DNA from 3 places in the Neorhizobium sp. PAMB6630 genome. Region 2 is predicted to be linked to each of the others. Evidence: riboswitches for the same ligand, from Rfam matches in the RefSeq annotation. Region 2 holds a riboswitch; each other region holds the start of a gene.
The links. A riboswitch is a leader RNA that binds a small molecule or an ion and turns the genes downstream of it on or off. The one in region 2 is predicted to bind cobalamin.
Positions count from the first base shown of each region.

Region 1: linked by a shared signal. The riboswitch ahead of AC4CWF_RS00910 (DUF1636 family protein) and the one ahead of AC4CWF_RS13280 (CbtB domain-containing protein) in region 2 are both predicted to bind cobalamin.
Region 3: linked by a shared signal. The riboswitch ahead of AC4CWF_RS21275 (ABC transporter substrate-binding protein) and the one ahead of AC4CWF_RS13280 (CbtB domain-containing protein) in region 2 are both predicted to bind cobalamin.

Region 1 covers NZ_CM177836.1:198,859-204,097, forward strand. Annotated here, with positions in the region: gene cobN (cobaltochelatase subunit CobN) at 1-1,523, opposite strand, end outside; gene cobW (cobalamin biosynthesis protein CobW) at 1,523-2,560, opposite strand; gene AC4CWF_RS00910 (DUF1636 family protein) at 2,572-2,997, opposite strand; cobalamin riboswitch at 3,127-3,333, opposite strand; gene cobO (cob(I)yrinic acid a,c-diamide adenosyltransferase) at 3,433-4,047, shown strand; gene AC4CWF_RS00920 (cobyric acid synthase) at 4,047-5,239, shown strand, end outside.
Region 2 covers NZ_CM177836.1:2,761,046-2,766,284, reverse strand. Annotated here, with positions in the region: gene AC4CWF_RS13295 (metallophosphoesterase) at 1-611, shown strand, start outside; gene AC4CWF_RS13290 (c-type cytochrome) at 779-1,222, shown strand; gene AC4CWF_RS13285 (c-type cytochrome) at 1,313-2,227, shown strand; cobalamin riboswitch at 2,312-2,527, shown strand; gene AC4CWF_RS13280 (CbtB domain-containing protein) at 2,553-2,729, shown strand; gene AC4CWF_RS13275 (CbtA family protein) at 2,839-3,663, shown strand; gene AC4CWF_RS13270 (hypothetical protein) at 3,660-3,827, shown strand; gene AC4CWF_RS13265 (hypothetical protein) at 3,868-3,999, shown strand; gene AC4CWF_RS13260 (type 1 glutamine amidotransferase family protein) at 4,010-4,582, opposite strand; gene AC4CWF_RS13255 (GNAT family N-acetyltransferase) at 4,613-5,185, opposite strand.
Region 3 covers NZ_JBZAYV010000002.1:546,838-552,076, reverse strand. Annotated here, with positions in the region: gene AC4CWF_RS21285 (ABC transporter ATP-binding protein) at 1-314, opposite strand, end outside; gene AC4CWF_RS21280 (FecCD family ABC transporter permease) at 311-1,315, opposite strand; gene AC4CWF_RS21275 (ABC transporter substrate-binding protein) at 1,333-2,367, opposite strand; cobalamin riboswitch at 2,560-2,801, opposite strand; gene AC4CWF_RS21270 (hypothetical protein) at 3,999-4,211, shown strand; gene AC4CWF_RS21265 (EAL domain-containing protein) at 4,211-5,239, shown strand, end outside.

The DNA.
Region 1 (5,239 bases), 1.3 Mb from region 2:
TGATAATCGGTGCGCCGGTCAGCTTCGCGGCCGCGATCTGGTGCAAGGGCGACCGTGATATTGCCGAAACGGGCGGCGTGGAAGGAAAAGCCATCTGGCCCAAACGCTTCGTCCGCCTGCGGTTCGCCCCAGGTGGCGGTGACGGCATTTTTGGCGTCGTCCGGCAGGGTGGCGAGATAGCGCGCATAATCGTCGCGGGCGAGGTGCTGCGATCCGGTCAGGATCCGGTCCATCAGCGCCTTTGCCGTGTCGGGAATATCCGAAACGCCATATCCTTGCCCGGCTAACTGAATGAGCATCTGCCGCACGCTTTCCGGCACATCCAGACCGACCGCATAACCGGTGCGGCCGGCAGCGCCCGGATAATCCGGCATCAGGATGACGATCCGGCGCTCAGCCCGCGGCGTCTGCTGAAGCGCCAGATGCCGGGCGATGCGGTCTGCCACGGCCTCCACCCGGTCGGGCTCCGGGCGGTTGGCAAAGCCCGAAAAACCATAGGCCGTGTCGCCTTCGCGCTCGGCCTTGAAGGAGAGCACGCCGGCCAGTATGCGCCCATCCAGTTCCGGCAGCACCACATGCATGGCCAGATCCGAGGGTCCGAGCCCGCGCTGGCTGCCGATCCAGGCCTCGCGTTTTGTGGTGGCGATGACAGCCTGAAAAACCGGCACGCCGAGCCGGTCGAACAGGGTTTTTCCGTCCGGTTCCGCGTGGCTGGCAAAGGCTGTCGCGGTGATGATCGCGGCAGGCTCAAGGCGCGACAACGTCTCGTGGAGGAAGGTGAGGGTTCCCGCATCCTTCAGCCCCGGCACGAAGACAGGAAGCGGCGCAAAGCCGCGCGCGGCAAGCGCTTGCGACAGCGCATCGATGGGGGCGATATCGCCGGCAAGCAGCATGGAACGGTAAAACAGGAGCGGCAGGATTTTTTTGCCCGCCAAACCCTCCAGCGCCTCTGGAAGGGAGACCACGCCGTGGCCGGGCCGGTAAAAGCCAAGTTTTGGCACGGCCTCAGCCACCGGCCGCACGTCGCCTCGACCATCTGCCAGCGCGAAAAGACTTGTCGCCAGCCGGTCGAGATTGTCAGGCCCGCCCTCGCGGAAGAAGGCGAGGAGGCGGGTGATCTCGTCGGTGGATACGGTGGAGGCGGCCGTCAGGCGGTCGTCCGTCTCGCTGCATTCACCGGGCAGAAGAATGAGGGGAATTTTGTTCCGGCGCGCCAGATGCGAAAGCTCTTCGACCCCGTAACGCCAGCGGTCATAACCGCCGAGCACGCGCACCATCAGCACCCGTGCATGGCGGGCGACCTTGTCGATCCAGAGATCGACGGACATCGGGTGGCGCAGGTCTGAAAGCTGGGCAAGGCGCAGCGACAGGTCTGCGCGCGACAGCCTGTCCCAGGCGGATGCCATGCCGTTCAGGTCGCTGTCGGTAAAGGACAGCACCACCACATCGCCCGGCGTCTGGTTGAGATCGACCGGTTCGATCAGATCGTCGAGCGACGAGGATGTGGTGGCAAGGATGTGCATCAGGCCGCCAATATTTGTCCGATTCGGGCGGCATCGATGCCCTTTTCGCCGATCACGACAAGGCGCGAACGACGGTCTTCGCCGACACCCCAGGCGCGGTCAAAATAATGGTTCACGCGCGGGCCGACGGCCTGCACCAGAAGCCGCATAGGCTTGCCCTTTACTTCCACATAACCCTTGATGCGCAGTACCTTTTCGGCCGCCGTCACATCGGCAATGCGCCGGCTGAGGCTTTCGGGATCAGAAATTGCGGAGATATCAAGAACAAAGCTGTCGAAATCGTCGTGCTCGTGGTCCAGTTCATCATCGTGATGCGTCTTGCGGTTCTCGATGTCGTCCTCGACGGCAAGCCCGAGGCCGATGAACACGGCCGGATCGACCGCGCCCTTTTCAGAATTGACGATGCGCACCGCACGCGGCAGGTGGGCGCTCACATGGGCGCGGGCCTTTTCCAGATCGGCAGCGGAAAGAAGATCGGCCTTGGTGAGAATGACGAGATCGGCGCAGGCAATCTGGTCTTCGAACACTTCCTCGACGGGGTCGTCATGGTCGAGCGCGTCGTCGTTGACCCGCTGCGCCGCCAGTGCCTCCATGTCGTCGGCCACGCGGCCTTCGGCCAGCGCCAGCCCGTCCACAACGGCGATCACGCCATCCACGGTCACGCGGCTTTTGACGCTCGGCCACTGGAAGGCCTGGATCAGGGGCTTCGGCAGTGCAAGGCCGGAGGTTTCGATCAGGATATGATCCACCTTCGGTTCCATCGCCAGAATGCGGTCGATCGCCGGCACGAAATCATCGGCCACCGTGCAGCAGATGCAGCCGTTCGCCAGCTCAATGATGTTGTCTTCGGGGCAGTTTTCGATGCCGCAGCTTTTCAGGATCTCGCCATCGATGCCGACATCACCGAACTCGTTGACGATGATGGCAAGCCGCTTGCCCTTGATGTTCTGCAGCGCCTGGGCAAGCAGCGTGGTTTTGCCGGCGCCGAGAAAGCCGGTGACAACCGTGCAGGGAATGCGGGCGAGGGAAGAGGTCATGGGATCGTCCTTCAAGGCTTCTGGTTCTGGGATTGAACGGGCGGAAACGGCGGAATGCGGGCAATCATGCCGCGTTTCAGGCTGTCCGGGCGGCCTTTCCACGGCATCAGCCCATCGGCCGAGCCGGCAAGCAGGCGCGCGCCCATGAGAAGATCCTCGCCGCTCTCGGTGGTGAGATCACCGAAAATATAGCTCCAGCCGGTGCTGCTCTGGATGCTGGCGCTGAGGCCCCGCTTGCAATTGGCAAGGCAGGCAACACTCTTCACCTCGATGCCGGGTTCGTTATGGTGAGCAAGGTTTTGTGCCAGCACGGCGCCCTCACGGGGGGCTGCCGGGTCTTGCGTGGCGCTGCGGCAGGTTTCGCAGACATGCACGATAACCGCACGGACGGGGATATCCGCCGTCTCTGGACGCTCGTTTCGTGCTGATAAATCCACTGTCACCCCACCTTTACCGATGTGCCTGAACGGCCTGTCAAACGATAGCGGGGTGCAGACACGGAAGGCTGCCCTCGGCGCCCCCCTGTCTTTCGAAAACTATCCGTTCCGGAGCACCCCGCCCGGCTGGATCATCTGTCGTCAACGGCAGGTCTCCTGGCTCGCGGATCGTCGCCCGTGCGCCGCCTTCCCGAAGTTGCCTTCAGTGGCCTGATGCGCCGGACTACCCGCTTACAGTTGCGGGGGCAGCCGTGGTTTAGGTTTTTGAAAAACCGCACCACGTTCCCTCTTAGCTTTCCCCGTTGCCGGGAAAAGACCGTTGTCCCTGTCACTATGCGCTTAGCCGCTTGCGTGTCAATGGCAGCGCGCAAGGCATTGCCGCGGGAAAAGGTTCGACTATAGTCCCGCCTCCCGAGGATGCGCCAGGAGAGCCTGATGAAGGAAATCGACGAACGCGAGGCCGAACGCCACCGCCGCAAGATGGAAAACCGCAAGGCCGTGCAGGATGCGGAAGTGGCGGAAAAGACCCTCGAAAAGGGTCTGCTGATCGTCAATACCGGCCCCGGCAAGGGCAAATCGACGGCAGCCTTCGGGCTTGCGCTGCGCATGCTCGGCCATGGCCGCAAGGTGGCGGTGGTGCAATTCATCAAGGGTGCCTGGGATACGGGCGAGCGCGTGGCGCTGCAGGCGTTTGGCGACCGGATGATCTGGCACACGATGGGCGAGGGTTTTACCTGGGACACGCAGGACCTGAAACGCGACGTGGCCGCCGCCGAACGCGCCTGGGACAAGGCGCTGGAGATGATGGCCGAGCCTGACGTCGGCCTCTTGATCCTCGACGAGTTGAACATTGCACTGCGCTACGATTACCTCGATCTCGAGCGGGTGATTGCCGATCTCTCAGCCCGCCGGCCGGACCTGCATGTCATCGTCACCGGGCGCAATGCCAAGCCTGCGCTCATCGAGGCCGCCGACATGGTGACCGAGATGACGCTGGTGAAACATCACTTCAAGGCAGGCGTGAAGGCGCAGGCCGGGATCGAGTTCTGATGACGCAGCAACGACCCGCCAAGGCATTGATGTTCCAGGGCACCGGTTCGGATGTCGGCAAATCGCTCATCGTGGCGGGGCTTGCGCGTGCGTTCACCCTGCGCGGGCTTCGTGTTCTGCCGTTCAAGCCGCAGAACATGTCGAACAATGCGGCGGTGACCGCCGATGGCGGCGAAATTGGCCGGGCGCAGGCGCTGCAGGCGCGTGCGGCGCGGGCGCCGCTTTCCGTCCACATGAACCCGGTGCTTCTGAAACCCCAGAGCGAGGTTGGCGCGCAGCTGGTGGTGCAGGGCCGTGTGGAAGGCAATGCCAAGGCTGCCGAATACCAGGAGATCAAGGCCGGCCTGATGCCGCGCGTGCTCGACAGCTTTTCCCGCCTGAAAGCCGAGGCCGATCTGGTGCTGGTGGAGGGGGCGGGCAGCGCATCGGAGGTGAACCTGCGGCGCAATGACATTGCCAATATGGGTTTTGCGCGGGCCGCCGACGTGCCGGTGGTGCTGATCGGTGATATCGACCGCGGCGGCGTGATCGCAAGCCTTGCCGGCACGAAACTGGTGCTGGAGCCGCAAGATGCCGCGATGATCCGCGCCTTTATCGTCAACCGCTTTCGCGGTGACCCGACGCTGTTTGCCGAGGGCATGACGATGATTGAGGGTTTTACCGGCTGGGCACCCATCGGCCTCCTGCCGCATTTTGCCGAAGCCACAAGTCTTCCGGCCGAGGATGCGCTGGCGCTTCAATCCAGACCCGCCGCAAAGGTCGGCACCAAACTCCGCATTGCCGTGCCGATCCTGCCGCATGTATCCAATTTCGATGATCTCGATCCGCTGGATGCCGAACCACAGGTGGAGCTTGTGCGGGTAAGACCGGGGGAGGTTCTTCCAGCCGATGCCGATCTTGTGCTGCTTCTTGGTTCAAAAGCCACGATTGCAGACCTGCAGGTGCTCAAGCAATCCGGTCTGGATATCGATATCGCCGCCCACCGTCGCCGTGGCAAGCCGGTGCTCGGCCTTTGCGGCGGATATCAGATGCTCGGCAAGACGGTGGCGGATCCCGAGGGTATCGAAGGTCCCGCCGGTGCCGTGGAACAGGGGCTCGGCCTCCTCGACGTGGAAACCCGGCTGACCGGGCAAAAACATCTCGTCGCAGTCTCCGGCGAGACGGCCGATGGAAACTCCTTTGCCGGCTATGA
Region 2 (5,239 bases):
GCGCGGTATTCGATCGGCTCGGCATGCCCGCACCCTATTATGCCTTTACCCGCGCTGGCATCAGTTTCCTTGTCATCGATGGCGGCGAGGAAAGCCTGTTTGCAACGGCTGGTGATCCCGCGCGGCATGCTAAGGCAAAGGCCCGGCTGGATGGACTGCGCAGCAGGGGCGCGATCAATGCCATGGAGTGGAACGGCGGCATCTCTGAGCGCCAGTTCAACTGGATCGCCAGAGAGCTGAAGGCTGCGGAAGCTTCGGGCCGGCCGGTCATCGTCATGGGGCACTTTCCGCTTTATCCAGCAGGCGATCATAATCTTTGGGATAGCGGCGCGCTTTCCGATCTGCTGTCGTCCTCGCCGCAGGTGATTGCCTATCTCTGCGGGCATTATCATGCGGGCGGCGTGGCAAGAGCCGGCTCCTGCTGGTTCGTCAATTTTCGCGGCATGGTGGATACCGAACGGCAGACCGCCTTTGCGGTGGTGGATGTTCATGCCGACCACATTGCCATTACCGGTTATGGGCGCGAGGAAAGCCGGCATCTGTCACGCGCCACCATTACCGGTGCCACCATCAACGCCGGGATGCAGGCCATCGGCCAATCGGCCGCATAGGCTGAAACACCCGGGCACGACAGGCCTTGCGCTGCCTTTTGCCGCAGCTGTTCACATCTCTGTGTGAGCAGAAAAATGTCATTTCTCTCAAATGCATACGATGTAATCATGGCGCCGACATATCAGCGTGCGGTGCCTCCATGGCCTGCGACAAGGGGAGAATGAGCATGAATTTGAAACGGGTATCCACGGCCGTCCTGGCCCTCTGTCTTGGCGCCGGCGTGGTGTTTGCCGCCGGCGAGCCGCAAACCGAGCGCAAGGCGCTGATGAAGAAGATCGGCGGTTCGATGGGTGAACTTGGCGCGATTGCCAAGGGCCAGAAGCCTTATGATGCAGCCACCGTGAAGACGGCGCTTTCCACGATCAGCGCGTCCGCCAAGGATTTCCCCAACCATTTTCCGGCCGGTTCCGAAACGGGCATGGAAACGGCGGCATCGCCGGCCATCTGGCAGAACATGGATGACTTCAAGGCGAAGTCGATGAAACTGTCATCCGATGCCGAAACGGTTCTGGCCTCCATGCCCGCCGATCAGGCAGCCGTGGGGCAGGCCATGCAGACGCTGGGCGCCGATTGCGGCACCTGTCACCAGGCCTATCGTCTGAAGCGCTAAGCGCAGCCTTTTATGATCGCCGCCCGGCATCATGTCGTGCGGCGGTTTTTTGGGCATTCGGGTTTTTAAGAACATGAACGGGGAGCGGCCATGGCATCGACATGGGCCAAAATCGCACTGGCGGGTGTCTTTGCCGTCGTGGCGGGCGGCGCGGCAGCCTATGCGCTGACGCGGCCCGCACCGCATCCGGCCGATTATTGGGCAGGGCTCGGCGCGCCTGACGTGGCCAATGGCGAACACCTGTTCTGGGCCGGCGGCTGCGTCAGTTGCCATGCGCCGAAGGATGCCAAGGGCGAGGAGCTGAAGGTGCTCTCCGGCGGTCGCGCGCTGCCAACGGCTTTCGGCACGTTCCACGTCCCCAATATCTCACCCGATCCAGAGGCTGGCATCGGCAGCTGGACGCTGGCGCAGTTTGGCGATGCGATGACGCGGGGCGTTGGCCCGAAGGGTGAACATCTTTATCCGTCCTTCCCCTACAGTTCCTATGCGCGCATGACGCGCGAGGACGTGAACGACCTCTTCGGTTACCTGAAGACGCTGCCGGCAAGCCGCAATGTTGCGCCGCCGCATGAACTCGGTTTCCCCTTCAACCAACGCGTGACGCTCGGCGGCTGGAAGCTGCTGTTTTTCAGTGCAGAACCCCGCGTCGCGCTCGACAACCCGAGCGATGCCGTCAAGCGCGGGCAATATCTGGTGGAGGGCCCCGGCCATTGCGGCGAATGCCACACCCCGCGCAACGCGCTCGGCGGCTTTGAAAGCGGGCAGTGGCTGGCAGGCGGTCCGAACCCGGAAGGCGAGGGGCGCATTCCCAACATCACCCCCGGCGGAAAGGCCATTGGCAGCTGGAGCGAGGGCGATATCGCCAATTATCTCGAAACCGGCTTCACCCCCGAATTCGACAGCGCCGGCGGCTCCATGGTGGAGGTTCAACAGAACCTGTCGCACCTGCCCAAAAGCGATCTGGAGGCGATTGCTGCCTATCTGAAGGCGGTTCCTTCGCATTGACCACGGCAATGGCCGCCACACATCCGCAAAAGCCAGGAAACCCCAGGGTTGCGACGCGTATTGACAGGCCCCCGGTGGCGGGCCACAAGAAGAGCGTGTGACGGTTCCTGCCGGATGAAAGATCCGTCGGGATGAAAAGGGAACACGATAGGGCATTGAGAGAAGTGCCTCATTCGTGGCTGCCCCCGCAACTGTGAGCGGTGAGTTCATCGACTGTTATGGCCACTGGGAAACCGGGAAGGTCTGGTTGTTGAACAGCGACCCGCGAGCCAGGAGACCTGCCGCCGCACCTGTCGTCAACGCATATGCAACGAGGGGTTTTTGCATGTCGATCCAAACATCCACCGCCGGCACTTCGGCGAAATCCACATCCATGCTGCAGGCCGTTTTTGCGGTAGCACTTGGCCTGTTCATCGTCGGCTTCGTCGGTTTTTCCCATGCGGAAGCCGTACACAACGCCGCCCACGATACGCGCCACGCCAACGCCTTTCCCTGCCACTAACGCGCGCTCCATCTGAAAAGTATCAGGTCGTTCAGCCACGTTTAAATCGGGTATCGCGCTTGCCGGACATCGTCCGGTTCATAGGCGCTTTGCCCGCACGGGAAAGGTTATCTCCATGTTCAGATCCATTGTCTTCTCCGCCGTTGTGGTGGGGATTGTGAGCGGTATTGCCGCCTCGCTGATGCAGATGGTCGGCACCACGCCGCTCATTCTGTCTGCCGAAACCTATGAAAACGCCGGTGCCGCCGGCCATGACCACGCGCAAGCGGCAGCAGCACCCGTTGCCGTGCCGCCCGCCACAGAAAACCCTGCCCCCCACGTCCATGCCGCCGGGACGGCGCCGCATGAACATGCCGATGGTCACGGTCAGGAGGCCCATGATCACGAAGGCCATGACCACGGAGACGGATGGGCGCCGGCCGATGGGCTGGAACGGCTCTCCTATACGGCAGCCGCCAATATCCTGACAGCCATCGGTTATGCGCTGGTGCTGTGCGGGCTTCTGTCTGTCGCTAGCCAGGGCGGGCTTGCCAAAACCATCGATTGGCGCACGGGCCTTTTCTTCGGCCTGGCCGGTTTTGCCTCTGTCATGCTGGCGCCAATGGTGGGGCTTCCGCCGGAACTGCCGGGTTCTCCCGCCGGCGATCTTGGCGCGCGCCAGATCTGGTGGCTGTCGACGGCCTTTGCCACCGCACTCGGTATCGCGCTGCTGGCGTTTCGTCGTGACGGGTTTTCCGCTGTCGCCGCCATTGCGCTGATTGCCGCACCGCATCTCATCGGCGCACCGCTGCCGCCAGACGGCGAGCATGCGCTTGCCCCGCTTGGGCTGGAACGCCAGTTCATCGTGGCAGCGACGCTGACGAGCCTTGTGTTCTGGGCGCTGCTCGGTTCGCTGAGCGGGCTCCTGATGAAGCGTTTCGAGGCGGCGCGGTGAGCGAAAACGATCCTGATCGCCCCGCCATCTGGCGCGATGATCTCGATGCCCTGCAGTTTGGCGTGCCGGGGCAGGGCAGTCTCTGCCTTGTCCACCGGCTCGCCTTTCGCGCACTTTTGCCTGCGGTCTTCTGGAGAAAGCCTTTCCCCGCAGGCCTGTCTTGAACTTTTCCTCAGCGAAAGCCGGCATTTCGAAGCCGCGGCCATGGCCAAGATCGCGCGCCTTCAATTGGCCCCCGGCCGCAACCTTCACCTTAACAGCCGCGATATCCGTCGCGCCATGGCGGGTGAAATTTCGGATGGGCCAGTGAAGGCCTGCCGCGTTCTGGGCGGCTGAGGCGGTCGCTTCAGCCCTGACGATGCTCGGCGGAAAACTGCGAAAGCTCCATCTGCGCCTCCGGCGTCCACAGATCGAGCGCCTTCAGGATTTCGACGGTAAAGCTGTAGGGCGCGCTGCCGGCCGCCGTTACGATCCGGCCATCGCAGACAGCCTGCGGCTGATCCCGGTAACGGGCAGCCCCCGTATAGGCCGGATAGGCCTGATGGGCGGCAAGCGCATTTCCCGTATGCTCAACGTCGTTCAGCAGGCCGGTTGCGGCAAGGGCGGATGCCGCCGCACAGATGCCGCCGACGAGTTTTCCCGCGTCGTGAAACCGATGGGCAAGCGGTGCAAAATCCGGTGCCGTCCCGTTTTCCCAGCTCATGCCGCCGGAAATGACCAGGGCATCGAAATCCTCTGCATCAAGTGCTGCATAGGCGAGATCCGGCGTGACCTTCAGGCCACCCATGGAGCGCACCGGAGCACCATCGGGCGTTGCGGTCATCACCTCGACGCCGAGATAGGTGCGCGCCGATGCCATGAGCAAAGCGCATTCCCAATCGGCAAAATCGTCCGTGAGTGCAATGGCAAGCCGTTTCATGTCGTCTCTCCCGCAGTGGATGGGCAAATGTCAGGCAAGCGCCTGCAAGAACCGCATGCCGGTAACCGGGCGGGCGGTGAAATCCATCTGCTCGTAAAAACGATGCGCGGCAAAATTGCCGGTGGCGGCCGAGACGGAGAGGTAATCGCAGCCCTGCGCACGGGCGCAATCACGGGCACGATTGACCAGATGCTGACCGATACCGTGGCCGCGATGGCCATCGCGCACGAAAAGATGGTGCAGGTCCATGCCGCGCTTGCCTTCCTGGGCGCGGTAGAGCGGCACGAGAATGGCGTATCCGATCAGTTCCGATCCGGTATCGGCCACCAGCGCCTGGATCCACGGCACGGGGCCGAATAGGTCGCGTTCCAGCGTTTCCGACGTCATGGCGGCGGCATCGCCGTGATGGGCGGCAAGAGCCGCGATCATGGCGTTCAGTTCCGGCAGGTCGCGCGGTTTTGCAGCGCGTATATTAACGACATCGGCGCGGATGATGGAAATTTCACTGTCTTCGGTCATGTGCGGCATCCCTTGAAGGTTTGATCTGGTGCCGTCAGGTGCCGTTTCATGCAACAAAGCCGCCTGACGGCGGCTTGTTGACAAAATGATCTGTCGAGCCGCCGGTTACCGGTAGGCCCAAAAATACATGGCAGCGAT
Region 3 (5,239 bases), on a different replicon from region 2:
AGATAGGGCGTGCGGCCAAGCTCCACCGCCTGGCGCGCCGTCATGCGCTCGGATGTATCGGCCTGCTGTTCCACCAGCGCCAGACGCCTTGCGAGATCGCGCCGGGCAAGTTTTGCAAGCGGTTCCCTGTCCAGGGTGACCGTGCCGGTGCGCGGCTTGCGCAGCCCGCAGAGCATGGAAATCAGGCTCGTCTTGCCCGATCCGTTCGGCCCGATAATGCCGAAAAATTCGCCGGATGCGACGGTGAACGAGACATCACGCACGAGCATGTTGCCGCCGCTGACCAGCGAGAGATTGTCTGCCTCGACCTTCAAAGACTTGCCCTCCGCTGGCTCATGATGAGGGCAAAGGCGGGGGCGCCAAAAAGCGCCGTCACCACGCCGATTGGCAGCACCTGACCCTGGATGAGAATACGCGACAGAACGTCTGCCGCAATCATGAAGATGGCGCCGACGATGGCGGCGGCCGGCAGAAGAACGCCGTGGCGCACGCCGACCAGCATGCGGGTGGCATGCGGAATGACCAGCCCGACAAACCCGATGGAGCCGACCAGCGACACCATGACCGCCGTCATCATCGCCGTCGTTGCAATGAGGATGACGGTAACCCGGCGCACCGGAATGCCAAGCGAGGCGGCCGATTCCTTGCCGAAGGCAAAGGCATCCAGCGCGCGGGCCTGCCCCAGGCAGATGACAAGGCCGACGATTGCCACCGGCAGTGCCAGCGTCACATCCGGCCAGCGCACACCTGAGAGGTTGCCGAGCAGCCAGAACATGATGCCGCGCGCCTGTTCGGCATTGGCAGCTTTCGTCACGACAAAGGAGGTCAGCGCGTGAAAGAGCTGCGAGCCTGCAATACCCGCCAGAATGATGGCGGCCGAGCCGCGCCCGGCACGCATGGCCAAGAGGCTGACCAGCACAAAGGCGATGACGGCGCCGGCAAAGGCGCCGAGCGGCAGGCCGATCATGCCGCCGCCGAGCCCCAAGATCGCAACCGATACCGCGCCGGTGGACGCACCGGCGGAAATGCCGAGCACGTAAGGGTCGGCCAGCGGATTGCGCAGCAGCGACTGCAGCACGACGCCAGACAAGGAGAGCGCCGCCCCGCAGCAGGCGGCCACCACCACACGCGACAGCCGGTAGCTCCACACGATGCCTTCATCGATGGCATCAAGCGGGTAACCGGCGCCGAACAGGCGGTTGGCGGCAGTTTTCGCCACCACCTCGAACGGAATTGCCGTTTCGCCGATGGCGGCTCCAAACCAGAGCGCGAGTAGAAGGGCAGCAAGGGCAGCACAGGCTGCCCCCACCGCCATGCGCGTGCGGCTGTGCTTCAACGCGAAAGGCCCGCCTTGGCAATCGCATCGGCCAGAACCTCGATGCCATCGATGGTGCGGATGGTCGGGTTCATCGTCTGCGCGTCCATTTCCACCACATGACCGGCCTTCACCGTCGGCATCAGGCTGACAACCGGATCCTTCTGCAGGAAGGCCGTCTTGACGGCGATGTCATCGGCGGGATAACGGCGCCGTTCCATGCGGGCGGTGACGATGATCGACGGGTTGGCCCGTGCAATCGTTTCCCAGCCGACGGTTGGCCATTCCTCGTCGCTGTCGATGACGTTTTCTATGCCGAGCGCCTTCATGATGTAGCCCGGCGCACCGTTCTTGCCGGCCACATAAGGGTCTGCGGCAAGCGTTGCGCTGGAAAACCAGAAGACGGCCGATAGTTTTGACGTGGCGCCTGCCACCTTGGCGCGGGCGGCCTGTTCGCGCGCCACAAGATCGGCCACCACCTGCTCGCCGCGATCTTGAACGTTAAAGATCCGGGCGAGGTCGCGGATTTCCTGGTAGATCAGGTCCATGCTGAAGGCTTCTGCCCGCACACCGTCGCCGCCGGAGGAATTGTCCTTGCCGATGCAATCCGACGGCGAGGTGTAGACCGGCACGCCGAGATCCTCAAACTGAGCAATCGAGCCGACGGTGCCCTTTGGCCCGACATGCCACTGGAACTGCACCGTGACGAGATCGGGCTTTGTGGCGATGACGCTTTCAAAGCTCGGGTCGTTATCGGCAAGGCGCGGCACGGCCGCATTGGCCTCCTCATAACCCTTCAGCACCGGCCCCAGCCAGACGGCCGTGCCAACCACTGTCTTGGAGAGACCGAGCATATAGAGAATTTCCGTCGTGCTTTGTCCGAGCGACACGGCCCTTTCCGGCGTTTTTGAAAAGGTAATCTGTCGCCCGCAGTTCTGGAGCGTCAGCGGATAGGTGGTTTCAGTGGCTAAAGCGCCCGAAGCGACAAATGTGGCGGCAAGGCCGGCAAAAAGCTGCAAAGCCGGTACGGCCCGGCGCAGCAACTGCGTCATGCTGGAAATCATTGGTCAAACCCTGTCAGTGTATGGCCGTCAAACGGACCTGCGATAAGGCACCTCGGCTGCAGCCAGCCTCGGTGAACGGATGTCTGGCGTTTGGGGCGCTTGAGGGTTCGACATGCGGTGCTCGCAAAAGCGAGTGTCATTCATTGTCAGCTCCTGTTCCGGGCATCCCCGCCCGTGACGTTGGACTTCAGTGCGATGGCAGGTCTCCTGGCTCACGGTTAGCGCTTCTCATCTGCCTTCCCGCACGCTTTTGTCGTGCAGTGGCATGGCGCCTTTATCAGGCGCCACAAGGATGATCGGCATCCGCTTACAGTTGCGGGGGCAGCCACGGCTTTGGACCCCAAATGGGCTCTGCACCGTGTTCCCTATTAATCCCCTCGTCCGGAAAGCCGGATTGGGGAACCATCAACGACCAGTTAAGCTGCCATACAACACCGCGTCAAGGCGCAGCATGACCGCAAAACGATCTGCCTTCGTTATGTAATGTAATATCGTTACGTCTAGAGGCGCGCAAGTGTTTTGTCCAGAGGGTTTCCCGGATTTTGCACAGGAGCGGCTTTGCCCGCTTGGTGCGTGCTGACAGCGAATCGCCAGCCGGCAGCGTGGTTCAGACCGGCGATGCTCATGACGAGCGCCTTCGACCTATCGGAAATTGTGACATGGCGTCCGGTCCCTGCCGCCTGGCGGGTTTGGCGATGGTCGATCCCCGCCGGAAGGATGCGGGCATCCCGTCGCGGCTACGGGGATCGTCAGTTGCGGGTTTGCAAGCGCTCTAGGGTGCTCAACTCTTGCCCGCTCCATAATGGATCGGTGATCACGGTAGCGCGGCAAAATTTGCCCCTTTTCGGGACGGGCGCGTCGGAAACGGTTCTTGCATGTTTTTCTTCCGTCCCGTTTTGGAGCGATACCGGAAAGAAATACTAGCGCCTGCGCCGGATCTTCTGCCATGTCGCGGTGCGACGTTACGGCAAACCGCTGTTTGCCTTGTTCTTGTCTCATTTGCAGGCGAATCTGTCGTCAGATATAGTGTTGCGGTAAAAGCTGAGCGGGTGCTTCGCCGAGCGAAATGAGCGGCGCGACACTCCTTTTGTTCTTCGCCGTGATGGACTGGAGCCAGGGTGCGGTGCGGCCTTTTGGCCCTGCCTCGGGTCCGTTTATGCGCAGTCATGAATATGTTTTAACTGGCTTTTCATTTAGGGATCAATGCGCTAGATCGCCGCTGACGCTGATTTGCTTCGTCGACCGGCGCCTATCGCTCATTGCTTGATGTGTGAGTTGCGGTGTCGCGCATTGTTCGTCTGCGTCGCTCTTTGCAATCCCGATTGCGGGGTTGGCTGGCAACAAAGTTTCAGGCGGCAGACAAATTCTGCCGTTCTGTGTCGGTATACAGTTTGTGGCTTGAAATATATGATTTTTCCACTTTCGGCGCCGTGCCTATTCAGTGCCCAAGGTACAAAAAATGCGCAGAAAGCTTGATTTCACTATAAGTGTTACCATTGACAATAATGCGATAAATCTTGTAAAAATAACTCGCGTTTTGTTGGAACCCAGAATTCATAAAACACTGAAAAATTAACGACTTCTTAATACAAGACACCGTCGGAAAAAGGGATCCCTTTATGCAGGGTGAAATCAGCTATGATAGCTGTAATCCGGGGTATGGCGATGCGGTAGAATTTCTGCGCAAGCGCTCCTCGGACCGGGATGAGCTCGATATCGTTGGTTCCTCGAACGGTGTATTCAGGCCGTTCATCAACGAAGTGGGTAACGCTTCTTGCTATGCCGGTGGCGTTGCAGGATGCGTGTACATGATCAGCTGGAGGGCGCTTTGATGAATGCGACCGCCGCCATGTGCATTACTATCGATAATCTCGGAGATATTTCCGCGCATTTCGGCGAGGGTGTCGCCGGCCGCGTGCTGGCGGAAGTCGCCCGCCGCCTGGAGCGTTCGATGGACGCGCCGTTCAGCATTGAGAGCTGGGGCGTGGCCGCTCCGCTCGAGTGCTGCAATGGTATGCCGAGCTGGTCGCGCGTCAACGAGGCCATGTGTGCCGCGGCCGCCCTGCCCATATCGGTTGGTTATAACCGTATCGTTGTTGCTCTCAGCTGCCGCAATTCGGCGCCCGAAACCTCGGAAGCCCTGCATACGGCCTCGCAGGTCAGCGCTCAGGAATACCGCATCGACATGAGTGCGGCGGCGATTGCTTATGAAGCGCTGTTCAATGCGCGCTTTGCGCTGGTGGAGCAGCCCGTCTGCAGTGCAACCGACGCTGCAAACCTGCTTTATTCGGAATGCGTCGTGCGCCTGTCGGACGAAGATGGCCGCGTTGTCATGCCTGGCGTTTACGCGCCGGCACTGGAGCGTCTTGGTCTGACGCAGGTGTTTGATCGCCGCATCGCCCAGGCTGTGATCGCGGAACTGTGCCGCCGGCCCGACGCGGTGCTGGGATGCAATATGTCAGCGTTGTCAGCCTCGGAGGATCTGTGGTGGCGGCTGGTTTTCCCGCGCCTGGTGCGCGAGGCCGGCATCGGTCACCGCATGGTCATCGAGATCTCGGAATCGGGGCGTCCCTACAGCTTCGAGGCGGTGGTGGAGTTCGTGTCGCATATTCAGCAAGTGGGTTGCCGTGTCGCACTCGATGATTTCGGCACCGGCTTCAGCTCCATCGGATATGCGCGCCACACGCGCTTCGATGTGATCAAGATCGATGCCGGACGTATCCGCACCCGCGGTTCGGACGCGCCGCAACTGCTTGGCCATCTGATTTCGCTTGCCCGCCACGTGGCAGAAGAGGTCGTGGTCGGGGCGGTCGAAAGCGAGGCGGATCTTGTCGTCGCGCAGGCGGCCGGGGCCAAGTGG